DNA from 3 places in the Alkalihalobacillus phoenicis genome. Region 2 is predicted to be linked to each of the others. Evidence: riboswitches for the same ligand, from Rfam matches in the RefSeq annotation. Region 2 holds a riboswitch; each other region holds the start of a gene.
What was found. Region 2 has a riboswitch for cyclic di-GMP ahead of AA0017_RS02965 (type II secretion system protein). Riboswitches for the same ligand answer to the same signal wherever they lie in the genome.
Positions count from the first base shown of each region.

Region 1 (10,699 bases), 2.4 Mb from region 2:
TGACTTTACAACAGTAGCTTCAGATTCATTCGTCGTAATATTCCGAATAAAATGCCGATCTATCTTTAAGACATCTACCTTAAATTGCGTTAAATAAGCAAGCGAAGAATAGCCCGTTCCAAAGTCATCTAATGACACTTTTATCCCTAATTTCTTTAATTCGGCAATCGTTGATTCGACTAAGTCTTGGTTATTCAAAATAGATGTTTCTGCAATCTCTATTTCTATCCATTTCCCATCTACTTTTGTTCCCTTAAGAATTTGTTGAATATTATCAATTAAATTTGATGCTGAAAACTGATGAGCTGAGATATTGATAGAGATTGGAACAATCGGAGCTCCTCCAAGTTCCCATGCTTTTATTTGCTTACAGGCCGTTCGTAAAACCCAATATGTCAGTGGGAATATAAGTCCAGACTCTTCCGCTATTGAAATAAAATCTTTCGGTAAGACCATCCCCCATTCCGGATGTCTCCAACGAACAAGTGCTTCTGCCGCTATCATTTTTCCAGAATCTGCTTGCACTCGTGGTTGATAATACAATTCTAACTTGTTTCCTTCAATCGCCATACGCAGGTCTTTTTCAAGCGAAAACCTTTTATAACTGTCGATATCCATGTCCGGATGATAAATTCGATATGTATCTCGACCTTGTTCTTTTGACCGATATAAAGCGATATCAGCTTTTTTTAATAAGGATTGAACATCTGTACCATGTTGTGGATAAAAACTGATTCCTAAACTAACCGTTACATAAAATTCATGATCAGATATCTTAAAAGGACATTCTTCTAAATGAGTAATAAAATCTTTAACTATCTTATCTACCACTTTTTCGGTCTGGAACTGCTTATCTAAAATGACGGCAAATTCATCGCCTCCTAGCCTGGCAATAAATCCTTTTAAACCCATTTGTTGAATTAATGTTCCAGCCATTTGTATGACTAATTGATCACCGATATGATGTCCCAATGTATCATTAATATTTTTAAATCGATCCATATCTAATGAGATCAAAGCAAAGGAGCTTTTGTTTTGATTCGACTCCTCTATTATTTGTTGTAACTTCTTTTCAAAATACCTGCGGTTAGGTAAATCTGTTAAAAAGTCATGAAAAGCAATATAATCAATTGATCTCTCAAAGCTTTTGCGCTCAGTAATATTAAATGAATAACAAATTAACCCCTTATTCCAAGGTATCACTCTAACTTTTAGCCATACATTCGCTGGTTTAAAATATTCTTCAAACACAACGGGAACTTGTTTTGCCATTGCCTGATGTGCGTACTTACTAAAATTACTATCTACTTTTGATTCAGGGAATAAATCCCAAAGAATATTACCAATAAGCTCATCATTTGTTTTCCCAACAAACCTCTCAACTTTATGATTGACGTATATAATACACCAATGTTCGTCTAAGACCAGAACTCCTTCTGTTATATTTTCCAATATAGCAAAACTTGATGATAACTGTTGAATATATTTAGTTGACACTCCATTATCTTTTGAATCATCCCTTTTTTGGACCATATCCCTGAGCCTCCTTCTCGTTTTTATAAAAAAAGTGACCCACTCGAAGAAACCGAGCAAGCCACTTTTAAAAATAAGCACTAATGTGGGAATTCGGTAACTGGCTGACATAGGATCAAGATCCGTTAGTCCCTATAGCTTTGCGTCCCCACCTTTCGATGAGTTTGCCTTTATCAATTTGAAACCGTTTTATACCTACTTACATTATAGGTATTTTTACCCACTATAACAACCATTAATTAACTATAAAGATGTAAATTTCCCAATATTACTCTCTCTTCTCTCAGGGATAAAAGAAATTGGGTTTATAGACTGACCTAGTCATTTGAGACAGTAATAAAACACCTTCTTAGGCTGCCATATCACCAAACTCTATTGGTGTGTGGTAGCCTAATTTTTCTTGGATACGCTCTTCGTTATAATACCTCATAAATTGATCTACACGATCCTTTACTTCTTCTAAAGACAAAGAATTGAATTTAACATACTGAAATTCTTCTGATTTCAGGTTCGAATGGAAAGATTCAATGACAGCGTTGTCCCAACAGTTTCCCCGGCGTGACATACTACTGACTAAATGCTTTTCTTTTATCCGATTTTGATAAGCATAAGAAGAATAGACACTTCCTTGATCGGAATGGATGATGACTCCTTTAGGGTTCCCTCGCTTTTCTAGTGCTTCATCCAAGGTATCAATCACCAAAGGGATTTGTTGATGAGTATAAAGCTTATAAGCAACGATTTGATTATTAAACAAGTCTATGATCGTTGATAAATATAAGGTGTCTGGACCATATTGAATGTAGGTAATATCCGTTACCCACTTTTGGTTAGGCTTGCTTGCGTGAAACTCTCGCTGTAATAAGTTTGGCGCGATAACGACAGATTCCCCTTGAGCTTTCCACCTTCTTTTTTGCTTGACTCTACATTGAAGGTGGTATTTCTGCATGATCCGTTGAACGGTATTGCGGTTTAATTTGATCAGATAGTCACGTTTTAGTAGCTCCTTGATTTTACGATGACCATATCGATACTTTGTTTTTTCACAAAGGTAAATAATCGTTTCCTCTTCCTTAGACAACTCGACTGATTGCGCAGATGCCCAGCGATAATAGGTGGATCTGGGAACATTTAAAGCTGATAAAATAGCTGATACTGTATATTTTTTTCGTAAAGTCTGGACTAGTTGGAGGACGATTTCTTTCTCAACTCCTTTTCGATCTCCAAATACTTTTTTAAGATTTCATTTTCCTGTTTTAAGTGATTCATTTGACGTTCTTTCTTCTCTTCATTACTTGAACTGTCAGGCCCATGACCATATGAATATTGTTTTCCTATTGGTTGTTCGAATCGATGAACCTGATTTTCACGATACCACTTCATCCACGTTTTGATTTGGGATACATTTTTAATCCCATACTTCTCCATGATCTCACGGTTAGTAAACTGACCACTCATCTTATCTTTCACAACTGACCACTTAACCTCATTTGAATATACGTTTTTGCCCATGCAAAAACACCTCCGAATTAGTACTTTGTTTAAGTGTACCATTTCGAAGGTGTTTTATAGTGTCCCAATAATTTAGGTTAGTTTATTATAATAAAAAAGTGATGTAGCTTTTTGTGCTCATCACTTTTTATATAAATTGTTTTCAATTGCTAAGATAGCTATTTATCGTTCTGTAATCCCTACTTTATTTATATGCTTGTATGGCTATACTTAAGCCTTCACAATCCCTACCACATTGCTTTTCGGAATAGTTGGGTCATGTTTGACGATAAACGCTTTTGAAAAACGGCTATGGTATGTTGATTCATGTGACTTTGGCGTTAAAATAATGAGTTTTCGTTGCAACTGTTCCACATATAAATCAAATACTTTTACTTTTCTATTTTCATCTAACGCACTATCAAACTCATCAAGGACAATAAAACCTGGGGTCGTTTGTAAGTTTTGTAGGAGTGCTAAAGCAAATAGAAGGGAACTAAGTGATTCTTCTCCACCAGATACCCCTTTTCCCACTTTCCCCCCACGTGCTTTGACACTTACATCCTCTAAGGCTCCTTTATGCCCTTCTTTTCTTGCTTTAATGTATAGTTTAAAAAGTGTCCGTTGTCTTCGGTCCTCATAGGATTCCCAACTAACATCCCCTTCAAATTGAAATTCATTCATATACATTTTAAAGCGCTGTTGAATTTCTAGAACTCGCATGTTTATCGTGATCTCTAGGTTATTCTTTAGCTCTTGTGTCCGTGCTGTATCTTGCTCAAGCAATAGCTTTGTTCGATTATACTCATTAGCTAATCGCTCATATTCCTCATTTATCGTTTCATAGTTTGCCTCTGCTGCTGGGTCAATCCCATCTTCAGAGCGGGCCCAATCGAAATTAGCTTTCCCTAATTCACTGTTATTACGTAACTTCGCAAGCGTTAATAACTCCCCACCTTCTAACTTAGATGAGCACTCATCATAAATTTCAGCAACAAGGCCCTTCATTTCATTCAGCTCTTGGATACATTTGATTATCTGTTCTTTGTTTAGTTCTAAATCTTCTTGATAGCTTTGGAGCTGATTTCCTTTAGCTTTTATTCTATCGTGCACCGAATCAATTTGATTCTTGGATTCCACTGCTTTTCCGTTCCAACCGTCTAATCTTAGCTTCTAAAGCCTCTTCTTGTTGATCCAGTTCTTTCGTAAGTTGCTTTTGCTCGTCCAAGTCGTTTCGATCACTTGCCGTTCTTTCCCTTAAGCTATGAAGCTTTTCGTATTTATCTGACATTTGTCCAAGCTCTTTATAAAACTGTTCTTCCTTTTCTAATTCATTCAGTACATTTTCTTGCTCGATTTTCTGATGGATTAACTTTTCTTTTTTCACGTCCAACTCTCTTTGCTCGGACTCCAATACTTCCTTTTGTTCAATCTTTCCAGCTAACTTTTCCAATCGTACTCTTCGTTCTTCTTCCAACGTCATAAACGCCTCTGATTCCTTCACACGATGTATAATGCTATTCAAGTCCCGGAGAGCTTTAGTAGACTGTTCCATGCTCTCATCTAATTTTATTTTGTCTTCATTAGCTAGTTTAATCTGCTGGATGACCACTTGTTTTCTCGCCAGTAAAGCTTTGTCACTTAAAATAAAACGCTCTTTTTCTTGCGGACCTCTATATCCTAATGAATCAACTAAGATTCCATTTTCAATCTTTACTTCCCCTTGGACAAACAGTTGTTCAATCCACCATAAGGCTTTCATCGCTAAATGCTCTTTTGCACCCATTCCACTTTTGATCTTTAAATGAAGCGAAGAGAGATGAGTGACGGAACGGTCAGGAATTAACTTCATTAGCGGGACATGATAAAGATCATTTGGTGGTTTAATGCTCTTCCCTTCAAAAAATATCGTGTATTTGATCGCATCAAACCGATGTTCATCCTTTAGTTTCGCCTGTTCATCTAACTCTACTAATTCACGAAGAGGGTATGCTTCGATTCTTTTCGTTTTAAAAAAATTCAATGAATCTATTTGTCTCTCTGATAAATCACGGTTTTGCTCTAACTGTTTTAGTTCCTGAGATAACTCAGTTAATCTTCTTTCTATATCAATATGTTCGTTTCGATTGGTCTTTAATTCGTTTTCTAATCTCTCAATCTTATTCTGCACAACGTAACTACTCTTATAGGTTGCTAATCGCTCTTCGTGAGTAAGGGCCGCCTCTTTATCAACTTGTATTTCTTGTTTAAGGCTTGTTATCTCTTCAACAACCGCTTGCCATTCAACGGACACTTCATCTAGCCTCTTTTTGACTAAATTAAATAACTCAGCTGTTTCTTTTTGAGCTCTGTTCAAAGCCTCTAATTCACCGTAGACTTGTTCTTCTGTTCGACGAATATATTGTTTTCGCTCCAAAATAACAGATAGTTCTTTCTCTAATCGATTTATAATATCTTCATTTTCTTTAATCGTTTCAGTTAATCGATTCTCTTTCTCTCGTTCGGTTTCTAACCTTTGCGAGAGTAACTCATTCTCACTCTTGCCTTTTTTTAATTCGAATCTATTTTGTTCTTGCTCGTTTTCTTTAACTACTAAAAGCTCCTGTTCTTCTTCAATCTCACTGCTTATTCGTTCCATAATATCTTCAAACTGTTCTTTTTCCTTCTGATAATGAACTTCTAGGTGCAATAAAGATTCTATATAAAGCTTAGCACCCGATTCTAAGCGCTTTTTATTATCCAAAAAACGGTCTAAAGCATTTTTTGATAAAGAGAGTAATTGCTTTTTTTGTTTCATATTAATCTCAGCAGAGCCTAATGTTTCTTTTGTATCCTTTAACTTCTCCATACTTTCTTCCCAGTTTTGTTGTACTCGGTCGATTCCATGCATTTCACTGAAGATCCGAAATCGCTCTTCTGGATTCATGACCGCAAATTGATTGACTTCCTGCTGGTACCAAATTAAATAAAATAAGTCAGGAGCAATTTTGTATTTTTGCTCGAGTGCCTTTTTATAAGCAGTAAAATTATTAAATCGGTCTCCTGAGGTAAATTTAACAGGGACTTCCCACTGATCGATTTCCTCTCCCGCATAAATATAGAACTCTTTTTTGATTGGTTGTCCTGGCTCTTGAACGATGTGCAAAGAAAATTGAATATAGGTAGGGGCATCTATTTTCATTGCTCCTTCATTTTTAAAAAGGAGAGTAATCTTTCCCCTCCACGTCTGCTGCTCTGGTAAATTACGAGATTTTAACCCTTCAATATCTACTTTCGATGAATACAATACAGCTCCCATACAAAATGTGATCGTTGATTTACCAGCTCCATTTGGTCCAGTTATCATGACATGATGATCTTTCTCGGACAAATCTAGTTGCGTTGGCTCATAATCGCGGATGCCTGAAAAAGTTAAGCGCCACGGGATCATTCGGATTCCCCTTCCTGATAAAGATTATATCGTTTAAAAAACTTCATAACCTCGTCCTTATTTAATTGGTTGGATTGACTAAATTCCGTTGAGCGTCGTAAAAAAGAATCCGAAAACAAGTGAACACCGATCGCCGTTAAAGCATATGCTTTTTCATGAGAAGAAGTTTCAAAGTCTTCAATTGCACCGATTTTTTTCAAAGGATCAAGATTAACTAAAATTCGTTGATTGGCCTTCGTTGATTCATGCCCAAACGCATTTAAAAGTTGATCAAATAACGTAAACTCATGCTGAAGGACCTCTTGTTGATAGAACATATAGAGTAGAATCACTAAGCTTTCTTTTGTCAGTGTGTTTCGGGCCGCCCTTGCTGGTACACGCATCAACACAATCACTTGATCTCTTCGTTCATCATAAATAATTTTAAAATACCTGCTGACCGCTTGATTTAATCTTGTGATAAAGGAATAAAATTCTTTATCGTCCCCTTGAATTTCTAATTGCTTTTCCACTTCTTTTCTAGACAAACCAAAATTCCCACCACGGATAGATGCAGAGGAAGAAAACAGGATATTCATAAAAGCCAGCTCTTCCTTTTCTGATAATACCCCCTTTAAGGATTGCAACACATTAAGAGGGTTCACATTTGTTTCCTCTTTTTCTTCCGTTATTGGCCTATTATCATTCTGCTGACTTGTTCGTTGTTCGCTTCCTGACGACTTTCGCTCTGTCTGCATCTTTCAACCACTCCCATTCTCTATCATACACAGGCACTCTTGCTCCCTTTTTTTCATTCGAAATCGATATTTTTTTATTTCCAACTAATGCCGAAATCGCGGTCATCGCATTAATAGCGTCACTCCAATTCACCGAGGTCGCTTCAATCACGACTTGCTCCATTGGTGCCTCTTCTTGTTTTTCTATATACTTTTCTATTTTTTCGGTCTCGATCATTTCTTTCATCATTAACCAATTGGCACTATTCAATAATTCTTCGACATCTTCTTCAGAGATGAGCTCTGTGGAATAGATGAGTTCCTCCTCTTCTTCTTCCAGCGGAGCTTCAATCGGTTCATACGTTTCAAGATAATGTATCCCCTCTTCAATGGCTATTGGTGACAATGGTGCTGCAAATTTCACCGGAATCCATAGGCCATCAATTGCTTCATCTTCGTATTGATTTTGTTCCATAAAACTTAGAAGTTGATGGGCATTTGGAACGTCCGAATCTAATGGAGGGGCAAACATCTTCGTAATAAATTCCCTTACTTTTTCAGGTTGGATATTCGAGGAAAGAGGGGTTTCCTGCATATGTGTAAATTTCAAAAACTTACTTATCATACCAACGCTTAAATTGGTTCCTTCCGCAAGTACTCCTGTTCCCTTCTGCATAAGGGATGAGAGGACTAGACTTTCCTCCATCGTTTGGAATTGACGAAAACGCTCCTTAAGTTTGATATCTAAATCTTCCATCAGCCCATGAATGAGCTCCAGTTGTGGTAAAGCATTCCGGTCAGCTAACATTTCCAGCTCTCGTTCTTTCATTAATTGAATCGCATTTTCGACATTTCGAATAATACTGGCAATCTTGTTTCCACCAGATATCCCTTTGTCATCATAGGCTTCACTAAGCTCTGCATCTCGCCTTGCCTGAAACAGAGAACGACCAATATCATCATGTTTATAATAAGCAAGTGAATCATTCGCAAGTCGGATGAGCATATCCATCATCCGCTTTCCTAAATCCCTCATTTTCAGTTGTTTCGATTGCTTCGACATCCAATTGTTGTTAATTAAAATACGAATAACCTGTTCCACTCTCTTTTTAGAAGGAGGCGATTCATCATTAAACTTATTTTGGTACCGATAAAAAACCGTTTCTTCATTTTCAATCGGGTCATCAAGCCCAAGTGCCTCTTCATTAATAAGCTGGATGATTCTTAAAAAACGTAGAATCTCTCCGGGTGATTGAAAAGCGTCTTGTGAACCCAAGTCCTTTAACACCCCTGCTAACGAAGCAATGTCTCGCATCGACTGAGAGACCTCTGGCTCTGATTGATTCGCTGTAAATATGGAAGTTAATGAGTGATCCATCTAACCCAGTCCTCCTTTCCTCCTAACACTTGCTCTTGTTCAATGGAGCGCTCTCCTAATAATGTCTCCATATACTTTTCAAATTCTTCTATCTCCGTCATAACGTTGTGCCTATCGGTAATCCATTTATACTTCATGTCAAAATCGTTTGAACACGCTTGAAACAACTCTTTACTAATTTGGAACCCATCCTTATCATAATCAGACCAGAAAATGACCTGTTTAAGAGAACCGTTAGCAAGCAGTTGTTGAATGCAGTGTCTGTGAGACGTTCGTAAATGACCATCTACACAGACCATGAGGGTGTTCATTTCTTCAAGAAATCCCTTTTCAGAAGCTACTCTCGTTAATATCGCTCGATTTTCTACAAGCCATAATGTCGTTGCCTTCGTTTGATAGTTTTCCTCTGTGATCGCTAAGTCGGTTAAACTATGCACAGGACCATATGAATAAGAAGAGTATGTGCCATTTATATCTCCTGAAAAATAGAGTGGCGTTATTTTTCCAAGACTCGTGAGACCGAGATTAACAATCGGACATTCAGCCCACTCCTCTAATTGGGCAATAAATTCTTCTTTGTTCGAATCAAATACTTTTGAACCACCAATTTCCTTATAATAACTTGCCCCCACTTCTTTCCAATCAAAATTATCCTTTTGTTTCGAGAGTTGAAGGGTAGCAAGAGCAAAATGAAGAAATTTAATCCGCTTTTTCAAACTCCATTTATGTGGAAATGGAAGAGCGGTTTGCACGGCATCAATGTCATTATGTACTTGTGAGACTAGTGACTTTTCTAATAGCTTTGAAACTTCTTTTCTCTTCGAATGCTGCTTCACTGGCATCGTTTGTAAAATTTCGTTCAGTTTTTCCTTCCATAGATTAAACTCTTCTATACTAGCGACTCTATTTTGATTCGAGATATGTTCAAAATAGGCGAATAGTCGATACCCCATCCGATAATCACTCGATTGAATCGTTTTTTCATCTTTTTCAAAACGCACTTCCTTCATAATCCAGCCTTGCTCAAGCCACTGAAGGGTCGTTCTATCATAATCATTAAGTTGAACCCTTTTTTTAGGTGTTAAGTTCCATTTTTCAAGTTTGGGCTCTGGTCTCTTATCAGCAGCTGGATAAACAGTCGGAGAGAGCATTAATTCTCCAACTTTCCGATAAGTCCGTGCGGTTTTCTTTACCATTTCTACTTCTATAAATGGAGACGATTCCTCAGCCAAACCCTTAATCAGTAACTCTTCCCCTTTTTTCAGGACATATCTCTCAATAAAGTTCTTAATGGATTGATCGATCATTTTAATGCCTCCGTATTGTTACTATTGCTTATAAAATTCCATACTTTATATTATCGCATTTTTAGAGGGAATCAGACAAAAATAGATTACAATTAAACCCTAAGCTATTCGGGTTTGTTTGTCTAACCTCTTGTCCATAATGGCTAAAGAAATAGGTAAAAAAGTTTTTAAAAACTAGAAAGAACATAACTATAAAAAAGGTAACTGTAGGAAATGGGAAAATGTACTTGTAAGGTTTTTAATCTTTATGTTTCTTTACTGTGAATTTGAAATAATAAAGGAAATGGATTTAAGGAGTGTAGGGGATGAATCAAGAGCTTTTTCAACAAGTACAAAAATACTTAGTTGCTACATTTAATCCTTCATTTATCTTGATATTTGGATCATTTTCCAAAGATACGAACCGTTAAACTTAAAGGATTATACAAAACAAATCTTAGCATATTAAAAAGCTTGTTTACTCTCTTAGAACGAGATGTGAACAAGCTTTTTAATTTTATTGGTATTAAAATTGTTCAAAAGGGATTCCTTATTAAATAGCTAAAGTACTTTAAACGACGAAGATCTCCACAGAATCAAGAGGCACGCAAAGGAATTTTTAGAGTGGTAAGTAACAAACCATTAAAAAGAACCACTATTCAAAAAAGGTCTGAGCATTATTAAAGCTAATCGCTTTAATTAATTCTCCAGCCAGCTCCGCGTCGTCAGGTATCTCTCCATCAGCCATCCATTCCCCAACCATTTGGCAGAGAATTCGCCGGAAATAATCATGTCTTGCAAAGGATAAGAAGCTTCTTGAGTCCGTTAACATCCCGACAAAATGCCTAAAGACACCAATGCTTGC
Region 1 is NZ_CP154853.1:3,141,282-3,151,980, forward strand. It holds gene AA0017_RS14885 (EAL domain-containing protein) at 1-1,533, opposite strand, end outside; cyclic di-GMP riboswitch class I at 1,626-1,712, opposite strand; one part of gene AA0017_RS14890 (IS3 family transposase) at 1,883-2,769, opposite strand; one part of gene AA0017_RS14890 (IS3 family transposase) at 2,769-3,045, opposite strand; gene AA0017_RS14895 (hypothetical protein) at 3,256-4,164, opposite strand; gene AA0017_RS14900 (AAA family ATPase) at 4,142-6,454, opposite strand; gene AA0017_RS14905 (hypothetical protein) at 6,451-7,191, opposite strand; gene AA0017_RS14910 (hypothetical protein) at 7,136-8,548, opposite strand; gene AA0017_RS14915 (DUF2399 domain-containing protein) at 8,533-9,855, opposite strand; gene uxaC (glucuronate isomerase) at 10,490-10,699, opposite strand, start outside.
Region 1: it holds a riboswitch for cyclic di-GMP, as region 2 does, so the genes downstream of both, AA0017_RS14885 (EAL domain-containing protein) here and AA0017_RS02965 (type II secretion system protein) in region 2, are expected to answer to the same signal.

Region 2 (10,699 bases):
TTGTAGCAGTACTTGTAATGAACAGTTGTTCAGCGTTTATTTCACAATTTATTGAAAGGGAATATCCGTTCATTTCAGTTGTTAATTCAGGTGGCAAAATACAGTTGTTAGACTCAAGCTGGAGTACTTTTGCTTGCTCCTCATAAATGAAACTAATCATTTGCTCCACCCCAGCTTCGGCGGCAAAAGTAGCGGTCATTTGCTCCGTACGAATTGAGTTTCCTTTAAATTCGCTCGTTAACGTTTGAAGAACAAGCAATAAACCTAATAAAGCTACCGTTGTAAAAATGAGCACCATTGGGAGGGCCATGCCTTTTTGGTTATGTATCTTCTTCATTCTGATGTCACCTCACCACCGATAAATAAGTTCGTCATCAACGTAATTGGTGTTGTATAGAGTGGACTTGAGGAGTTTTTGGCTGCGACCGTTACGCTTACCTCAATAAGATGCTCATTTTGAGGGTTTATTTGTAATGTGACGACAAAATCTTCATTACGTGTACTAGATTCATAGTTTTCATAGTCAAATTCACTGTCTATTGAACCTAAAGCTAAATCACGTGCAGCACGGATTTTTTCAAGTTCACTTTGAGCAAGAAAGGTCGCTTCTACTTTTTCAGAATTCACTTCGCTCGCTTTTATTCCATTACCGAGTACAAAAGCAAAGGAAAGTCCAAAAATTAAGAGGAGTGTTAACGAAACGATGACTTCTATTAAAGTGAAACCCTTTGAATGGTTGATTATTTTTTTAGGTGAGAAGCTAAATGAATTCATAAGATTTCCCCTTATTTTGACATGGAAATAATAAAATCTGTTACTTTCTAATTTAATCTCTTTATTATACAATAATGAGAAAGAACTAGATATAAAGTAACTTAATTTTTGTAGGTAGTTTTATATAAATAGAATTTTATGCGAATAATCATTCTTTTTAACTGGGAAGTAAAGACTGAAATGAAGGGATTTGGAACAATGGCGGTTAAACAAAGAAAACGGTTAGGGGATTTGTTAGTTGATGCCAATTTAATTTCGGTCCAGCAGCTACAGCGAGCGTTAGCGGTCAAGAAGCCAGGACAAAAGTTAGGAAATTATTTAGTCCATGAACAATTAATTACAGAGGAGCAACTTGTCGATGTGCTTGAAGTTCAACTTGGCATTAGTCGAGTAAGTTTAAATCGTTTTCCGTTTGAACCGCACTTGTTTCGATTCGTACCTAAAGATTTTGCCTCCAAAAATGAGTTGATCCCATTAAGTCAAAATGGCAATAAAATTGTGGTCGCGATGGCCGATCCAATGGATTTTTTTGCGATTGAAGATTTACGAATGATGACGTCGTTTCAAATTGAGCCTGTGTTAGCTTTACGGGAAGAGATCGTGCGAGCGATTGAGCGGTATTACCAGCTTGATAGCTCAGTCGTTAAAGAACTGTCACAAGAAGCAGAAAAGGATTTAAATGACGTGGATGAGCAAATATCGGACGAAGCGGCACCGATGATTCAGCTCGTCAATCAAGTATTGTTTTCAGCACATAAACAACGGGCAAGTGACATTCATATTGAACCATTTGAAAATCGTGTGTTTATTCGCTACCGTATTGACGGCCGGTTAAAGACTGTTCGTACGTTTCCAAAAGGGATTCATTCCGCTTTGAACGCAAGGGTTAAAATTATGGCGAACTTAAACATTACCGATAATCGTTTGCCACAAGATGGTCGGACGAAGTTTTCGATTGAAGGAGAAGTGATGGATTTACGTATTTCCACCTTGCCGACGATTTTTGGTGAAAAGATTGTGATTCGTTTATTAAACGCAAGTCAGCTCGTCTTGAATTTATCGGAATTAGATTTTAATGGATATAATTTAGCGACTTTTCGTAAGTTAATCGAGCAACCATCGGGATTAATTCTCTTAACAGGTCCGACAGGTTCAGGGAAAACGTCAACATTATATACAGCCCTTCAGCATCTTAATAAAGAAGAAAGCAATATTGTGACGATTGAAGATCCAGTTGAATATCAGCTTGAAGGTATTAATCAAGTACAAGTGAATAACCAATTTGGACTTAATTTTGCGACCGGATTACGTTCAATCTTAAGGCAAGATCCAAACATTGTGATGATTGGTGAAATTCGTGATAAAGAAACAGCAGAGATTGCGATTCGTGCCTCATTAACGGGACATCTCGTTTTTAGTACTTTACATACGAATGATGCGATTGCTTCAATTCCGCGGTTGATCGATATGGGAATGGAGCCTTATTTAGTTGTCTCGGCTTTATCGGGTGTCGTTACGCAACGTTTAGTTAGGAAAGTATGTAGTCACTGTAAAGAGAGTTATGAACCGACTGTCATGGAAAAAGAACTATTAGAAAAATATCAAATCGTGACTAATAAGATTTATCGCGGAAAAGGTTGTCCTGCTTGTGATGATAGTGGTTATCAAGGAAGAATGGCGATTCATGAGCTCTTCCAATTGGACCAAGGATTAAGAGAACTTTTGATGAATCAGCAATCATTACATGCAGTTAGGGAAGAAGCGAAAAACAAAGGCATGGTTTTATTAGTAGAAGATGGCTTAAGAAAAGTCGAAGCTGGATATACAACGATTGAAGAAGTATTAAAGGTAGCTTTTGACCATTAATGGGGGTGGGGGAAATTGAAGAAAAAAGTGGAGAGGTTGTTGACGGAAGCTTTTGATAAAGGGGCTTCTGATATTCATCTTACAGTTGGGATTCCAGCCATGTTTCGTATAAATGGAGAGTTACAAAAAGCGAATGATCTTATGATAAAGCCTGATGATACAAAAGATATGGCGAAAGCGTTAATCCCAACGAATCTCTGGGAGCAATTTAAAGAGAAGAAGGATTTAGACTTTTCCTATGGGATTGCAAACGTATCCCGCTATCGTGTGAATGCTTATTATCAGCGTGGTTGTGTCTGCCTAGCGATTCGAGTTGTCCCAACGTCCATACCTAGTTTAGAAGAGTTGAATATGCCTGATGTGTTAAAGGAGCTCTCCCAAAAACCGCACGGCCTTGTCTTAGTAACAGGTCCAACTGGTAGTGGGAAGTCGACGACATTGGCATCGATGATTGATTATGTGAACCGGAACTTTAACCGTCATATTATTACATTAGAAGATCCGATTGAATATTTACATAAACACCAAAAATGTGTGATTAATCAACGTGAGGTTGGGTCAGATACGAATAATTTTGCGAACGGGTTAAAAAGTTGTTTACGACAGGATCCGGATATCATTCTCGTCGGTGAGATGCGAGATAATGAGACAATTGCCACGGCGATAACGGCTGCAGAAACCGGGCATCTTGTGTTAGGGACTCTTCACACAACCGATGCGGCTTCAACGATTGATCGGATCATTGATGTGTTCCCTCATACCCAGCAAGCTCAAGTCCGAATTCAACTTGCCTCGGTGTTAAGAGGGGTCATTACCCAACGTTTATTTAAGCAAAAAAACTTTTCAGGCCGAGTCGCAGCAACGGAAATTTTAATAAACAATGGGGCAGTACGTAATTTAATTCGTAATGAGAAAATTTACCAAATACGCAGTGTAATGCAAACGAGCCGAGCTCAAGGGATGCATACATTAGAGATGTCAATTAATCAACTGATTAAAGAAAATCATGTTAGCAAAGAAACGGTCTTACCTTATTTGACTGAAGGAGCGGTTTAATGGGGCTTTATTCATACCAAGGAAAAAAAGTGAATGGAGAAAAAGTGCTTGGGAAACTACAAGCGAAAACGATAAAAGAGGCAAGACTTCAGCTAAAGGAGCAAGGGGTTATCGTCCTGCAGCTTGATCCGATAAATGAATTATTATTTAAAGAGCTCGATCTCGGGTTAAAAAAAGTTAAAACTCAAGATTTTGTCTTGTTTTTACGGCAATTCTCCACTTTGTTAAAAGCTGGAATTCCGATCGTTGCGGCGACAAATATATCCGCTGAGCAAACGACGAGTAAGGCATTAAAGGGAGCATTAGCAGGGGTAACAGAGGATGTAAACAGTGGAATCTCTTTATCAGAAGCAACGAAAAAGCATCCCGCGATTTTTCCAGAATTATTTGTGAATATGGTTTATGCCGGAGAAATGGGTGGAAATCTCGATGATATTTTAGAACGGCTTGCCGATGATTATGAAAAGCAGTATCGAACGAAACAAAAAATCACTGCCGCGATGACCTATCCACTCGTAGTTAGTTTATTTGCGTTAGTAGTAGTTGTTTTTCTCTTAACCGTTATCGTTCCGATGTTTGCTAGTATGTTTGCCAACATGAATCAGCAACTCCCGTTAATTACAATTATTGTCATGAGAGCTGGTGAAATGATTAGTGAATTCTGGTGGCTTCTGTTAGGAATGGGGATCATAATCGGAACGATGCTCGTCTTGGTTAAAAATGATCGGAAATATCGCTATTATTTTGATCTATTTATTTTGAAAATTCCTGTACTTGGGAAACTTGTTCAAAAAGCAGTATTAGCCCGAATTACAAGGCTTTTAAGTTCTCTTTTTGCTAGCTCGGTGCCGATTATAAATGCCGTTGAGGTTGTGGAAAGAATTGTTGATAATGAGGTCGTGAATCGAGTCTTAAAAGATGCTCGCCTTCATCTCGAAAAAGGAGAATCGATTGCTGTTCCTATGAAAGCTCATTGGGTGTTCCCGCCACTCGTTACTCAACTGATAACAGTAGGCGAAAGAACTGGTACTTTGGATACGATGTTGGAAAAAGTGGCAGATTATTACGAAGCTGAAGTCGATACCGGAACCGACCAATTAAAAGCGTTTATCGAACCCGTCATGATTGTAGGACTAGCCGTCATTGTCGGTACAATCGTCATGGCGATAATCATTCCGATGTTTACTCTTTTTCAACATATTGGGTAAAAAACTTCTGTGATGAAGATAAGCGGAAAAAGCTTTATCTTAGGCAGTCAATCTTTTTTATTTTTGAATAAAAAAGACTAGACAAATAGACCTAATTTAGATAAGATTCTCTTAGATTCATTTTGTTCGATATATTGAATAAACAAATTAAAATAGCTAACTCTTAATGGTTTAATAGCTTTTTTAACAACTTATAAAATTGGATGTGTTGATCGATTATCTGTATGTGGGCACTTGGATAGTCAGGAGCAAGTAGTGCAACCGGCCAAGTTTGTAAATAAAGTAATTGGCCTTTTTGTATGGACAATTACAAACACAATCTTAGCATCAAAAACAATACCAATTATTATGAGGAGGAAAAAAGGATGAAAAAGTTATTACAAAGAGTAAAAAACGAACGAGGATTGACATTAGTTGAATTACTAGCAGTCGTTGTTATTTTAGGGATCATTGCAGCTATTGCTATTCCGAGTATTGGAAATATTATTGAGAATAGTAAGAAGGATGCAGCGGTAGCGAATGCTCAGCAGATTTTGAGTGCTGCGACGTTGTATAAGGCTGGGACTAGTGGGGCGTCAGGAGATTTAGCTCATAATGTTTTAGGTGATTACTTAGATGGAGGAGTTGTTACAGATCCCTGGGATACTAGTGAAGATGGTAACATTGATGATTATACAGTGACTGTTGGGGCTGGCACAAATGGTGCCGATGCTGTATCTATTAATTTTTCAGGAGAATGTGAAATAAACGAGAAAACTTCTCAAGAGCTTACTTCATTAGGTAGAGAGGCGTGCACTACCGAATAGTAAACTAAATTTAATCTATATAATAGTAATAGTCTTAAAATAAAAGACAAAAAGCCTATCCTTACAGATAGGCTTTTTCCATAAAATCTTTCAACTAGTCATTAAAAAGGAGGAGCGGGTGTGGAGCTGTTTATCATTATCTATTTAGCGGTACTCGGGCTTTGTTTAGGCTCGTTTTATAATGTAGTCGGTTTGCGGTTGCCTAACGGAAATTTATTCACTCGAGCTCGTTCTTATTGTCCGAGCTGTGATCGAACTTTACAAGCACAGGATTTATACCCGCTTTTCTCTTATCTATTTTTGCGGGGGAAATGTCGGAGCTGTCAGGCACCGATTTCTCCGCTTTATCCACTGATTGAACTGAGTACAGCGACTTTATTTGTTTTTGCTTTTTGGCAATTCGGGTTTGATTTGGAGCTTCTTGTCGCTCTCCTATTAATCTCGTTATTGATGATTATTATCGTGACGGACATCCGATATATGCTGATTCCCAATAAGCTATTGCTCTTTTTTAGTCCTTTTTTTATCGGGCTTCGGTTGTTTGTTGTCCCTTTTGAACATTGGTGGGAGCTACCTTTAGGAGCGGCTGTTGGGTTTGGTTTATTACTCTTAATCGCTGTCATTAGTAAAGGCGGCATGGGCGGTGGCGATGTGAAATTATTCGCCCTTCTTGGTGCAACCCTTGGTTTTGAATTGGTTTTGTTAGCGTTTATTTTCTCCTGTTTTTTTGGTGCGGCGATTGGTGGAGTTTTGATGCTAACTGGAAAAATAAAGCGAAAACAACCGATTCCGTTTGGTCCCTTTATCGTACTCGGCACATTACTCAGTTATTTTTACGGACATGACTTGATTCAGTGGTATTTGCATATAAGTGGTTTTTAACAAAAAGAGAGATCATTAAAGTTCGGAGTGAACAGTATGGGGTTTTTATCATTATTTAAACAAAAGCGTCGTCATGCCCTGATTTTAAAAGATCATGTGATTCGATACATAGGAAGTACAAAGCCTGAGCATGAATCAATTACAACAATCGATGAGATTATTTTACCAGCAGGGCTTATCCATGACGGATTAATTGTGCAAGAGGAAGAGTTAATAGAGTTACTTAGCCCATATATCGAAAAGTGGGGGTTGAAAAACGAAAAAATCCAAATTTGTATTCCTGACAGTCAGCTCATTATTCGTCGTCACCAAGTTAAAAAAGGTCTAAGTAAGGAAGAGATTAAAGGACAACTTTATCATGAACTTGGTGAAACGTTGCTTTTACCATGGGAGGATCCGATTTTTGATGTTCATACGATTGAAAAAGGAAAAAAAGAGGATGAGGTTTTATTATTTGCTGTCCAGGAGAAAGTTGTTCAGCAATTGATTCTTTTTTTCGGAAAGTTGTCCATTGAACTGAATGCCCTCGATGTTCGTTCTCTTTGTAGTTACCGTTTGTTTTCGGAGCAATTTACGTGTGAGGAACAAGAGGAACAGCTTTTAGTACAAATGGATCAACATTCTTTGACGTTTACTGTTTTTCAAAAGGGACGGCCGTTGTTTTTTAGACATATTTTTCAAGAGTCGGTCGAATTTATGGCTGAAGAGGATCCTGTTTTTTCTTATGTCGAACAGGCCTATCAAGAGATTGAACGGGTGATTAACTTTTATCGTTTCAATGTTAGAGTCGGGAAAGGAAAATACTCTCATCTCTTCTTATGTGGCGATCATCAGAACCTATCAGACTTAAAAAATTATTTAGCCGAACAGTTAGATTTTCCTGTCATCCAGTATAAAAAGCTGGCTGAAGATGAGTCTAATGCTCGCTACTATGACAGTTATGGGCTTGTTTTGAAAAAAGAGGTGCATTGATGCTTGAGGTAAATTTACTCCCTGAAAAACGAAAACGTGATATAACGCCACTGTTTATCTTCCTAATTATTTTATTGTATCTCATCTTTATGGTCGTCTTTACAATGAATCAGGCACAGCATGCTAAAACAAAGGTAGTTGACAATCAGCAACTATTAAATGAAGTTCAACTCGAGATCGCAACGCTCAACCAGAGTTCGACAGCCCTGAATATGTCGGAAGAGAAAAAATGGAATATGGCTGTATTAAGGTTAGAAAAAGACATTTCTTATGTGCCGAGTGTGATGCAAGAGATGGTTCGCTTATTGCCGGCTAATGTTGTTTTTTTCGACTTTCAACTGAATGGACCTTTATTTATTGAAATGAATGTCGAGTTTGAACAAACAGAGGAAATGGCTGCTTATCAAAATGAGTTGAAACAGTCAGAGGTCGTCGACGAGGTTTGGGTTTTAGAAGTGAGGACAGAAGAAGGGGCAGATGACCGTTCTTATACAGCAACTTTTCAAGTCCAGTTAAATCAAGCTAACTTAGAAAAATTAGGTGAGAGCAAATGAGATTATTTTGGCCTAAAAAAAGAATTTTATTTTTGGTGCTCTTTTTTTCGCTCGTCCTTTTAGTTCATTTGTATTTGTATTTTTCGCTCGTTCGACCACATAGTGAACAGGCGGCAAGGATAGATGAGCAGTTGAAGGTGGAGCAAGAGACGTTGCAACTTTTGGTTGGAAGAGAGGCACAACAAGATGTTGACGTTGAACTTGAATACAATGTAGAGCAATTACAGGAAAAGCTTCCAAGTGAGCCATGGCAAGACTATTTTTTCGTTTTGTTAAACGGAATTAGTGAGAATACGTCGACTGAGATTCGTTCTATGACAGTGGAGACACAAGCTAGTGCCGATTTGTCTGGAGCGATTATCGCTGAGATGGAAGAAAATGAAACGGAATTAAATGAGATAAATGAAGAAGTAGATGTGAATAACGAGAGTGACAGTGTTAATCAGCAATTTGACGAAGAACTGGCTGTAGTTGAAGGACTTGCATCATTTCGGTTATCTCTTCAGTTAGAAGCACCGAATTATAATAGTCTCATTTCGTTTGTGGAAGACTTGCAGCAGCTCGATCGAATTGTTAAAGTAGACAGTTTTAATTTTAGAGAAACGAATGATGGTGAGGAGAGCCAACTCACTGCCTCACTAGTCGTTTCAACATTCTATTATCCTGAAATGGTAGAAATCGCTTCAGAATACGAACCAAACATCAATTATTCGAATCGCTCGGAGAAAGAGGATCCTTTTCGTTAAGCGAATCTTGATTAATGGAAGAGTCTAGAGGAAATAAACGTCACATTTTAAAGCTGATGAGAGTCGAAAGCTGACATCTCGTTGGCTTTTTTGTTGTTTGCTTTTGAAGTGGAGATTATTCGTAACATAAAATGGGCAAAGCTGAGGTTAAGGTACGAATAGTGGTTGATAGGTAATGAAAAATTGTGATAGCGAAGATTACGGTGCGAATAATGATTAATAGGTAATGAAAAAACAGCAAAGCAAAGACTAGGGTACGAATACCAAGCAATGGGTCATAAAACTCTCACAGCCATTCATTTAATCTGCTATCATATCCTCTGCACAAAAGAATCCTATTTTTGAAAATATTTTTGAATTCTAGTTCTATCATCCCCTTAAGTTTAATAGAATAGATTTAAGAAGATAACGTGAAAGGGGATCTTTTTCATGGGAAGCGAACAGGAGAAGCGGACGATTTCAATAAAACTCAATCAGCCAGTGAAGAAGGTGGATTTGTCTAGTAAACAAGTAACAAACCGACAGCTGCAACAACAAATCGAAGAACGACAAGAAGTGCAGCCGATAAAAGTGGAAAAAAAGAAAGAAGGAAAAGAAAAAGCCCAAAAGAAAACGCAGTTATCTGATGAAATTCGCCCCCTTGAGAAAAGAAACGATAAAGAGCCATTCACAGAGCAATATAAAACTGAAACCGTCAAGTCGTTTCCGGCTCAATATAAAAATGACGTCATTCGACCATTTCCAAATAAACAGAAAAAAGAAATGGTGAACTCGGACAAGCCAAAAGAGAATGTGAGACCGTTACCGCATATTTTCCCTGAACCGAATAATGCTCAACTTCAGAATCAGGAAAAGACAGAGAAAGTTGCTTACGATAAAAAATGGAAAGAGACCGCATCTCAACAAAGCCAAAAAGTCGATTCGCAAACCGATCATAGTCAGAGTTACCAAAATGCGACTGAGATGGGAGCCTCATCTGAAATGGAGTTAGAAGTTCCGTTACCAAATCAAAAGGTAATTGATTTTGGGCAGCTTCAGGAGGAACGGAAACGAAACGCGGATCCGTTTTGGGATGATGGAAACCGTGAGCAAGGACCGAGCTTGCCATATAAACGGAAAAAGAAGAAAAAAGGGAATTTTTCATTTCAGGATTTTCCAGTAATGACGGTCATGGCGATTTTTTCAGCTATTATTGTTGGGTTAAGTTTTGGGTTTGTGATTAAGACGATTTTTACTGGGGAAAGTGATGTGTCAATAACACAAAATGGAGCCGTACCTGTTATGAGCAATAATGGTGTTGATGCAGGTGCGACCAATCATCAGCTTCAATGGCCACGACTCACAGCTGAAGTTGTACAAGCAGGTGCGTTTTCGACTCTTGAAAAAGGAAATGAAATGAACGAACAAATGTTATCAAACGGGTTTCCGGCTGTATTATTAGCGGATACAGAGAGTTTTTATTTATTTATTGGACTTGCTGCTGATCGAGCCGAAGCACAAAATGTCAGTGCCTATTTTGTCGGTGAAGGACAAGAAACGTATGTAAAAACGTACCAAATTAATGGCGATTCAGTGCCCCCTTCAGTCGAAAGCCAAGCTTGGTTTGAGGAGGCGACTCAGTTATTTCAGCAACTTTCTACTTTATCTGCGGCTGCTTTAACAAAGGAAGCGATGATTTCAGCCTCACAGCTTGATGCTTCGACAAATAAAGTCAATACTTTGTCAGAACAACGAGATGCCGCCTTTTCTGATTTGCCAGATGAGATAAAACCATACGCATTAGAGATGGCAGACCGGTTAAAAGAAGCGAATACCGCGTTAGTCTCTTATAATGA
Region 2 is NZ_CP154853.1:663,532-674,230, forward strand. It holds gene AA0017_RS02940 (hypothetical protein) at 1-337, opposite strand, end outside; gene AA0017_RS02945 (type IV pilus modification PilV family protein) at 334-774, opposite strand; gene AA0017_RS02950 (GspE/PulE family protein) at 973-2,640, shown strand; gene AA0017_RS02955 (type IV pilus twitching motility protein PilT) at 2,656-3,696, shown strand; gene AA0017_RS02960 (type II secretion system F family protein) at 3,696-4,904, shown strand; cyclic di-GMP riboswitch class II at 5,097-5,180, shown strand; gene AA0017_RS02965 (type II secretion system protein) at 5,270-5,710, shown strand; gene AA0017_RS02970 (prepilin peptidase) at 5,831-6,592, shown strand; gene pilM (type IV pilus biogenesis protein PilM) at 6,629-7,564, shown strand; gene AA0017_RS02980 (hypothetical protein) at 7,564-8,118, shown strand; gene pilO (type 4a pilus biogenesis protein PilO) at 8,115-8,864, shown strand; gene AA0017_RS02990 (hypothetical protein) at 9,294-10,699, shown strand, end outside.

Region 3 (10,699 bases), 620 kb from region 2:
AAATTATTGACTATCTCCTGGATATCCATCCCAGAAGCCATACCAGCCATTCTAATTCCCATTTTCCCACTCCTCTACCTGTTTCCTCTTACTTACTATATCGGTATTTGTCGACTGTTTGTTTACGTTTCTTCCTAATTCTCTTACAAAAAAAAGAACTGAATTGAATCAGTTCCTAGTTTCTTCTATATAATAGATTAAACTCGTTCATCTACAATTAATCCGACATTGCGTAACATGGAGGCGACCATATCGAGAAAAACTTCTGGGGGAATTTCTTTGACAACTTCGTCTGTATGCGTGCTTATAAGTTGAATGTAAACACGGTCTAAATCGTCATGGACGTTGAATTTCACTGAAGTTTGATTTGACTTTAAGAGCTCATTCATACTATCGACTTTCTTCATTAATACTTCTGCAGGAATAGCCCCTTGGTAGTTTTTCTTAAATTCCGTTTCTCCTTTAGTCACAATAGAAGTTGGAGTTTCAAAGTTAAATTTAAATTGGGCATCATCACTGGCAGGTTTGGCTTTAAATAAAGCATAGGCATCAGTTGTTGGCTTAATCTCCATTTTTGTATCCTCCACGTCTCATTTTTACTTATATCGGACATAAATTTGATAAATAAAGAGGAACAAAGGCCTATTATAGTCACAAAAAAGAAAAAAGCTCCCACGAAGGAAACTCTTTCCTATAATTTAATATCAATTGAATGACCTAAATGTGGCTGAGCCGCTCTTTCAACCGCATTTACATCGGCTGAGCTCATCAATTTTTGGATCGCTTGACCTTGCTGCTCAGCTTGCCCTAAGTTTTGTTTTAATAAAGAAACTCCTACTTGTTGCTGAACCTTGCCTTGATTTAGAGCGATTGATAATAGTGGAATATCGATTTTAGAACCCTCCCATTTGATTGTAAAACAAAAATGGCTGAATGATCTTACCCGCTGAAAACGCAGACGAATGGAATCCAATCGCCCTTCTTTATTTGGTAAATTATACATAAAAAACAGCATTCCGTCTAGATAAAGGTCCTCTTCTACAACCTACTTATTCACCACTACATATTTTTTTAAGGCATCTAATAACTCTTTTTCCGAATAAGAATGTGGCTCAAACTCGACCCCGTACATACAGCTTTGCTGACGATCCTTCCTCCAAATGAGCTCACCCCTTAGACGAAACGGTTGATCAAGAATCATAAACTTCAGCAAAATTTCCGTTGCAACAGGAAGCTGAAGTTCTGAAATGATTTTCATCCCTTTTAAACTCATATCGATGATTTGAATCGCTCCTGTATTACTTTCCACCCCTATACCTTGAATACTCTTAATACTCATCGTTCCAACGAGCGGCTCTTTAAAAAGCAATCGAAACCCTTCATTCCGTTTAAAAATCCCATCGGCTGGATATTTCATTCCTCACACCCCTTATGTAAATATTTCTTTTCAACTAATTTAGTTGGGCATTCAAATAGTCTTCAAATTCATTGTTTGATAAAGGGTGGCTAAATAAAAATCCTTGCCCTTGGCTACAGCCTTGTTCACTTAAACTAATCAACTGTTCTTGGCTTTCAATTCCTTCTGCGATGACATTCATATTTAATGCTTGGGCAATATCAACAATTCCTTTAACAATCGCCAAGCTTTCTTTATTTACATGAATGTCACGTATAAAGGACGCATCGATTTTTAACGTATCGACAGGAAGATGTTTAATATAACTAAACGAGCTATAGCCAGTCCCAAAATCATCAATTGAAATATGAACACCTAAATCGCGAATTTCTTGAAGCGTCTGGACCGTATTATCTAAATCAATCATAATACTTTCTGTCACTTCTAATTCCAACCATTTTGCATCTAATTCGGTCTCATCAAGGATCATTTTAATCTTCTCAGCTAAATTCGGTTGCGAGAATTGGCGGGTCGACAAATTGACCGATAATGTTAAAGGTGAGTGCCCTTGGTTTTGCCACTTTTTATTTTGCTTGCAACCCTCTCTAAGGACCCATTCACCAAGTGGGATTATTAAACCAGTTTCTTCTGCAATCGGAATAAACTTATTCGGGGCAATCCTGCCTAATTCTGGGTGCTCCCAACGGACAAGGGCTTCCATCCCAATTAAAGCTCCTGTCTCGATATTTTTTTTAGGCTGATACTCTATATAAAACTGCTCTTGCTGAATCGCCTTCCGTAGCTCATTTTCGATCAAAATTCGTTCCAATGAGCGTTCTTCCATATCGGAATGAAAGAAAAGAAAGTTATTTCCTCCTTGTGCTTTGACCGTATAAAGGGAAATATCCGCTCTTTTTAACAATTCATCGACACTATTTCCGTCAGAAGGAAAGAGGGAAATCCCAACACTACACGAAAGTTCAACCATTCTTTCTCCAATTTCAACAGGGTCTCGAAAGCTCTCAATAATTCGTTGTGAAACGACCTCTACTTCTTTTTTGCTAGATAAACTAGTAAGTAAAATTGTAAATTCGTCTCCGCCAATTCGGGCGACGATATCAGAAGAACGCAGGCATTGCCTAATCCGCTTAGCTACTTCAATTAAGGCTAAGTCACCGACCTCATGCCCGTATGAATCATTGATGTATTTATATTTATCAACATCGATATATAAAACCGCCAATTGGAGGTGGGAGTGCTTCAGGTTTTGTATTTCTTTCCGTAAGCGGTCAATAAAAAAACGACGATTTGGCAATTCTGTCAATGTATCGTGATAGGCCAATTGATAGATTAAGCGTTCATTCTTTTTCCGCGCGGTCACATCACGAATCACTAATAAAAAATACTCACTTTTTTCCTGCTCATTATAAATCGGATTTAACTTCGCTTCCGCATCAATATACTGTCCTGATTTTCGTTGAATCCGAAATTCTAATTCAGTAGATGTCCATTCCGCCCCACTCATTCGGGACATTCCCTCACTAAAATGTTTGCGGTCTTCTATATGAATCCAATCGAGTAAATTCGTCTTGGCTTCTCCTTCTAGACGCTCCCCTAAAAACGGAATCGATGAAGGCGAACAATAAAGCACATTCATGTTTGAATCGAGCGTCACAATTAGATCAGAGGAATTCTCGGTAATCAAGCGATATTTCTCTTCACTTTTGCGAATATCTTCTTCCATCTGTTTTTGGATCGTGATATCGTTTCGAATAGAAACATACTGATAAGGTTTTCCTTGTTCATTTAAAAAAGGGACAATCGTCGTATCGACCCAATAATAAGAACCATCCTTCGCCCGATTTCGTATTTCCCCTTTCCACGTGTCTCCCCTTGCAATCGTTTTCCACATTTCTTTAAAAAAAGTAGCAGTATGATAACCTGAATTTAAAATACGGTGATTTTGACCAAGTAGTTCCTCCAATGAATACTGAGAAATTTTACAAAACTGCTCATTGGCATAAAGAATCACACCACGCTGATCCGTCAATGCCACAATCGAGGATTGGTCCAACGCATATTTGACATCTCTTAATTCCCTTAAAACCTCTTCCTTTAAACTTACTTGTTGCTCCACCATTTGAATTCCCCCATATGTTCTTTCTAAGAAAGCTCCCCAAGTAATCATCTTTGTAAAATAAAAGCAATGACAAAAGCAAATTGCCCTCTTGTTTCTGTTTGTTTAAATAAAAAAAAGACCCTCAACTTGACGGTCGGTTGCACTACTCGCTCCCAGCTATTTAAGTGCCCACATACAAATAGCCATTCCTCGCTCCCAAATCTATGTATATTTTACTAGATCCTCTAATATCCTTAACTCTATTACAGGACTAAAAAACTAAAGATCAATTGATATTCAGTGAACATTTTTTGATAAGTTTGAGAATACTAAAAAGCGAGAAAAGGTGGAGTTGGTTTACTCCGCCAGCTACATGCCCTACGCGTTCCGCGGGTGAGTCGGGAGCCTCCTCGCTCATCGCTGTGGGGTCTCCCGTCCTTCACTATTCCCACAGGAGTCTCCAGGCATTCCGCTGGCTCCGTTTTGGTAGACCCAATAAGTGACTTCACTTAGTAGGCCTTTGAGGTTGTTGCTAATAATGAGATAGTTATAGCTTCCAGTTCTAATGGACAATAGGCTGTAATTGTTTCTCTAGTAGAGATACTTCTTCTTTTAATTCGTTTAATCGGGTGTTTAGTTTGTTTTTTTCATTTATGGATAGCTGAAAATCACGGGCGAATTCGGCTATTCCTTTCATTTTATGGAGTTTTTCTTCTATTTTGGCTAAGATTTGGTCTTGTTGCTTTGCGTATTGTAGTTGAGATTCTAGGGATTTTTTATGTTCTTGGGTTTCTTTGTTCATTTATATGTCCTCCTAGAGTGGCTAGCTGCGGAATTTATGATTTATTCTATTATAGATCGGTAAAAACAATAGAATAATTAATAAAGGTTCACAATAAGATTTTACCACTTTCAATTGTACTAGCAAAAAATTGCTCACTTGCTCAAAAAGAAACAAAGTAACCTCACTTGGCCACTCTAAGTATTACTCATCCATATTCTACTGTTCTTTTCTTATCAAAAAACCTTCTGAAAGTGGCTGGAGCTTCATCCCAAAGCAGTCAATCTAATTATATTTAATTATTGTCCCATCTCTAAATAACTCATATTCTTTTCCTGAGAACGGTTTTAAATTAAATAATTCCTTCCGCTCATTGTCTTCAAACCCTTTGCCATTAAAAAGAAAATCCCAAATGTTTTTACTCAAACCAAATTGAATATTTATTCTTTTAGATTCACACGCAAATAGACAATTTAGATAATTACTTACCGTAGATGTCTTATCAAATAAAACAAATTCTATTCCATTAATCTGTTCCTGAGTTAGTTTAATATTTTTAATATCATTAGAATTAAGCCACTTAAGTTCTTTTAAATTAACTGCAATAGTATTCAATCCAATAAAATAAAACCAAGTAGAATAGTGTAATAAAGTAATCTCAGGTTTCTTATTAACTTTATCATTGTATTTTGGGTCAACATAAATAAGTTCCGACTGTTTATTAATATCATCTTTTAAACGAACTACAGAAGTGTAAACCTTAGAGACCATTAAGAACTTGAGTTTATCTTCTAACCACATATTCCCCTTTTGACATTGTTCCAACCCTTTTTTAATTGTACTTTTAAGGTTCGTTCTTTGATGATTAATCCAACTTCCTTTTGATTCAAGAATGACATATTGCCCCAATGAAGTCATCATAATAAAATCAGGAGAACCTTTAGGCTTAGCATTTGTATGGTTTTTTATAAACTCATAGTAATCTATTATTTCTATATAGTTTAGTCTCTCTTGAAAAAATATATAGTTTATTCCTTGTGCAATTTCCCCTATTCTACCAGTGAGAGAGAAATCTCTCAAATATTGTTTTGCTTCATCCATTAATAATAACTTTGTATTTGAATCCAAAACTAATGCTTTAAGTAAATATAATGCACTAAGCGTAATATACCTTTGATTAGAACAATTAATATTTTGTGAAATTATAGTACGTCCTATCCCTGTTGCTAACTTACCAACACTTAATGAGAATTGTTCTTTTGGAATTTCAGTAATTCTATCACCCATAATACATTCATAACACAATTCTTTAACTGCTAAAGTCTTTGTATCTGTTAATTTTAAAACCAAATATCCTTCAACTCCAATTAAAATTTATTAAAAAGAGACCCTAGCATAACTAGAGTCTCCCTTAAGTTAAATATTAAAATTATCCAAGTAACTGTAATACAGCTTGTGGAGCTTGGTTCGCTTGTGCAAGCATTGCTTGAGAAGCTTGAGAAAGAATGTTGTTCTTTGTCATCTCCATAACTTCTTTCGCCATATCTACGTCACGAATACGAGATTCCGCAGCTTGTAAGTTTTCAGCTGAGTTGTTTAAGTTAGAGATTGTATGCTCTAAACGGTTTTGAACTGCACCTAGAGAAGAGCGTTGCTTAGATACAGACTCAATCGCACTATTGATGCTAGTAATTGCTGATTCTGCACCTTCACGAGTTGAAAGATCAACATCAGCTACTCCAAGAGCGTCTGCACGCATATCTTCAATTGTTAACTTAATATTTTGCCCTTGGTTAGCACCAATTTGGAAGCTAACTCCGCCACCTTGTGCAGTACTGCTCTGCCCAGCAAGACCTAATAATTGAGAAGCATCACTATTATCAAATTTCACACTACTACTAGCTTCTTCAGACCCACTTTGTACAACAAAAGCGCCATCTTTGACAGTTACAGACACATCTGATAATTGCTTATCGTTTGGAACAGTTTGATTATAAGCGGCAATTGCATTATTAATATCATCTTGCATTGCTGTTGCCGTATCAGTCATTAAATCCCCTGTATCAGGATCGGCACCACCAGTTTCAGCCCAAGTAACACTAATTTCCGTTCCATCAATAGTTACAGTAGAAGTGTCACCTGTCCCAACTGCACCTACTCCAGCCGCTCCTTGAACACTAAATAAACCTTCAGTACCAGACTCTGATGCAACTGGGTTTACAGCATCATTTGCAATCACATTAAGTGTATCAAATAATCCATTTTCAATACCTGCTTCTACAGTAATTGTAGATGCTGATCCTTGAGATCCAGAAGTAACTGTAAATTCATCATTATCAAACCCTACAGCCACACGCTGAATATCTGTACCGTTTGCTGTGTTATAGGCATCAATTGCTGCATTAATATCATTTTGTAATTGAGATGCTAATCCCTCTCCATCTTCTTCAAGAGCTGCATAAGTAGCCGCATCAAATTCAATGTCTAGTCTTGCACCATCAACTGTAATTGTTTCCGTGCTAGTGACTAAAGTATCTAAAGCATCTGCACCTGGAGTAAATGAAGCTGCTATTTCAGCAGCTGAGCGATTACCTAATTGCGAACTTTGTACAGCTGCATTGTCAACGCCCGGAATCGCTTTTTGTGCAAGAGAACCATCAACTAACTTCTGTGTATTGAACTCAGTCGTATTACCGATACGATCAATCTCTTCTTTTAATTGGCTGATCTCATCTTGGATTGCTTGACGGTCCACTTCTACGTTTGTATCGTTTGAAGCTTGTGTAGCAAGCTCACGCATACGTTGTAAAATGTTGTGTGTTTCTTGAAGGGCACCTTCAGCTGTTTGGATCATTGAGATACCATCTTGTGCATTACGAGAAGCTTGGTCTAAACCACGAACTTGAGCACGCATTTTTTCTGAAATTGAAAGACCTGCTGCATCGTCACCCGCACGGTTGATACGAAGACCTGAAGCTAATTTTTCCATTGAGTTTTGTCCAGCTGCTTGGTTTGTACCCATCTGACGGTACGTATTCATTGCTGGAATATTATTGTTAATAATCATTTAAATTTCCTCCTTGAGTTTGCTCCGCCCACTTCCTTGTGGTTGGATGTTGTTTTTTTGTTTGAAACGAATCAGTTGAAATGCCGGCCACATTTCTTCTGTTTGTCTCTACATTACTTATATCGACAGGATTTTTGGGATGTTTAGTGATTTTTTAACTTTTTTCATGATTTTTATCATAGATTTTTTATAGGTCTTAAGTTCCACACTTTTCTTGTCGAACGTGAAATGATGCACGTTTTTATGAGTCTTTTTATAATTTCGTTACGCTGTCAAATTCTGCTTTTTTCTATATATTGAAAAAAAAGACACTAAGAGATTCCCCCCCTCAATGTCTAGATTACGTTTCAATCTATTTATTCGATTTTATCGGTTAAACTTAGCCTCTGTTGACATAACCATTTTTGAACATTCGATTAATTAATTGGAGTTTGCTTGATACTTTTAATTTTCGTTTTATCGCTTCTACATACCCTGTTACGGTGTAAGGAGATAGGTAAATCTTTTCAGCGATTTCTTTAATGGAACAACCTTCAATCATTAAACTAAGCACGATGCTTTCCGTCTCTGTAAACACTTCTTTTGCCTTTGCTGTTAGGCTGAATAACTCTGTGTCTATTTCTGAGCCTGAGTGCTGTTGGACCGTTTTTAAGACTTCCTGCTGATACGCTTGGTCAATGTATTGCTGGCAAGACATTGCGGCGTGGAGTTTCTGAATGAGTTTGCAGAAGTTAATGGAATACTCGAAAATGTGGACTTTTGAAAACTTCAGTAATAGTTTTTGAACATACTTCACTTGGTCTTCAAATAAGATGACGTACAGTTGCTCATTATCTTTTATGCTTACATTCTCAATGATTGTCTCTAATTCCCTATGGCAAATAATCTGGACTGACCCGCTGGATTCATTAATAAATTCTGTATATAGCTTCGTTTTTAAGCTTCTATCGCTACATAATATACTAACTTGTCGTTCTCGCAGTGATTGTACTGAATCCACTAGCCTTCTCCTCCTTGTTATCCTAATATATATTTTCGAAAAAGTTAAAACACTATCGCGATTATGGCTCCAACTACTCCCTAAGTCTCATTCTTACCATCACACTTTAATATAATGAATGTACTACTAACAGAAGTACGTGTGAATAGGTCTTTTTCATAGATAGATAGACCCAACTTGTTCATTATTTAGAACAAAAAGCAAAATTACAAGTATTAATCACCCCTAAAATACCATTATTTGTAACAAAATCATCCAATTAGTTGCGCTTTATTAATACTCTAATATTTTATTAGAAAAGTATTAATCTATTTATACTCTTCCAAACAAAAAATAAGCCTTTTCTTTAACTGTTCTGATCTAATAACGAAAAGGACTTTATACCTAATCATTCTTTGGAGAGAACAAAAAAGATCGAAAATTGTTGTTTGTTGTCACTCTGATTGGATAAAACGGGTGAAAAATCAAACGAAAATGGGGCGAAATGGAAATCAAATGAATAGCCTCTCAACATGAAATGAGATAAGTGCGACGAAAATTACTGTATACGAAATGTCAGAAATTAGTGGGATTAAGTGTCATTTAATTGAAACTTATTTGATTTGCATTACATATTGTTCATAATTTAATCTTATTAAACTTCTAGCCGCTTGTAAATTGGTATTTGTACCGATTATTTTTTCAAAAAAGGAGATTATTTTCCCAAAAATGTTACCTTTGTGCCAAACAAAACAGACTACATCTTTTGTAGCCTGCTTATATGCCTACTTGTTGTGAATAAAGGATTTTAAGCTCTCTAAAGAGACTGTTTTGACCGCTTCATGATTTTCGGTTTGGATCGCTAAATAAATTTCCTTACGATGAATTTCAATATGTTTTGGGGCTTGAATACCTAGTTTGACTTGTTCCCCTTCGACCGCAAGAATTGTAATTTCAATATCGTCGCCTATTTGAATCGCTTCATTTTTTTTCCTAGAAAGCACGAGCATTTTAGTGGTCCCCTTTCACAGCAGGCTGCTGAAAAATAGGCTGCTTCGTTCTATAAGTGGAATCACTCATCATAAATTGTTTCCCTTGTTTCGTCACACTGTTTAAGATGACCGGTGCCTGTAAATTAGCGGTCGTCTCATGAAAAGGCTCTTGAATCGTCAAAAAGACAAAAATCACGACATCCTCTTCTTTTTCTATTTTTAATGAATCAACGAGCGAATCTGGTAATTTCACCTTATAGTCATGGACATATGGAAAAGGATCTACACATATGAAGGCAATCTCAGCCGTTTTCGTAGATTGTAAGACAAAAAATGGCGTTCCTTCTTCTAATGGAATGAGAGCAAATTTTTTTTCCTCTTCAAAAGCCGGAATCCCCTTGTCAAAATGGAACAGCTGATTAGAATCGACTTTGACTTCTCCGCTATATTTTGTTCGTATGTACATGACAACACATCCTTATATAATATCTTGATCACTGGTTCGTTTCATTTGAATAAAATCATTGTAGCATATCCTCTTTTAATCAGTATGGACCTAAATTTGGGAAAATGTAAAAAGATTGGAGTGACTATGTAAAAGAATGAGAGGAAAACTGGATGGTAAAGCAAATAGTCTCTATTTAGAGAAAGGACGAGTAGGAGGCTGGTAGTTTTTGTAGGTTGAGCTAAATTGATTTATAAAGTAAGGCATTTATTGTCGAAGGATCTGGAGTAATACATTGCTCCTACTCTATATCCCCCGATCAACATGTCCACCGACCACATCAAATGAGATCTGATTCTTCTGCTTTAAATAAACATCTGACTGCCATTTCGAAAATTTAATAATCGGATCGTTTTTTTGCACATGAATATCAATATGTCCATTTGGCACGTCATAATGAACGGTACTAGGTTGATAGGAAAACCTCACGCGGTCTAAACTTTTTGGCATATAAGCTATTTGGCTACTTGGAGCAGTAGACGTGGTTGTTTGTCTCGCAATATTAGCGATCGCATTTTGGCCTGTGTGAATCGCAGCTAACTGCTTACCTTCCCCTACTTTTTTCGCAATATAAGAATAAACCGAACTGATCATTTTCCCATGAAATTCAGAAGAAAACCTTAAAGGGTCTTTAAGATTAGCATCGGCAAATGCTTCCGTTTGGTCGATGTGAAGACGACTAGGGGTTGTATGGATTTGAATGATTTCATTGATTTTTTGGTCAATATGCATGTCCGCTTGGCGTTGCTTGATTTGCACAGGGGGTTCGTTTTTTCGGATTGCGATTTGAGCATGGACTTGGTTAATACTTATACTCGGCATATGCATCATCAAAACTTCCCCTCTGTACGTATTCAAAA
Region 3 is NZ_CP154853.1:48,159-58,857, reverse strand. It holds gene AA0017_RS00250 (flagellar hook-associated protein 2) at 1-62, opposite strand, end outside; gene AA0017_RS00245 (flagellar protein FlaG) at 198-572, opposite strand; gene AA0017_RS00240 (YjfB family protein) at 692-1,003, opposite strand; gene AA0017_RS00235 (PilZ domain-containing protein) at 1,046-1,417, opposite strand; gene AA0017_RS00230 (EAL domain-containing protein) at 1,452-3,536, opposite strand; cyclic di-GMP riboswitch class II at 3,659-3,742, opposite strand; gene AA0017_RS00225 (hypothetical protein) at 4,078-4,317, opposite strand; gene AA0017_RS00220 (hypothetical protein) at 4,582-5,646, opposite strand; gene AA0017_RS00215 (flagellin) at 5,726-7,363, opposite strand; gene AA0017_RS00210 (response regulator transcription factor) at 7,743-8,363, opposite strand; gene csrA (carbon storage regulator CsrA) at 9,128-9,352, opposite strand; gene fliW (flagellar assembly protein FliW) at 9,354-9,800, opposite strand; gene AA0017_RS00195 (DUF6470 family protein) at 10,086-10,670, opposite strand.
Region 3: it holds a riboswitch for cyclic di-GMP, as region 2 does, so the genes downstream of both, AA0017_RS00230 (EAL domain-containing protein) here and AA0017_RS02965 (type II secretion system protein) in region 2, are expected to answer to the same signal.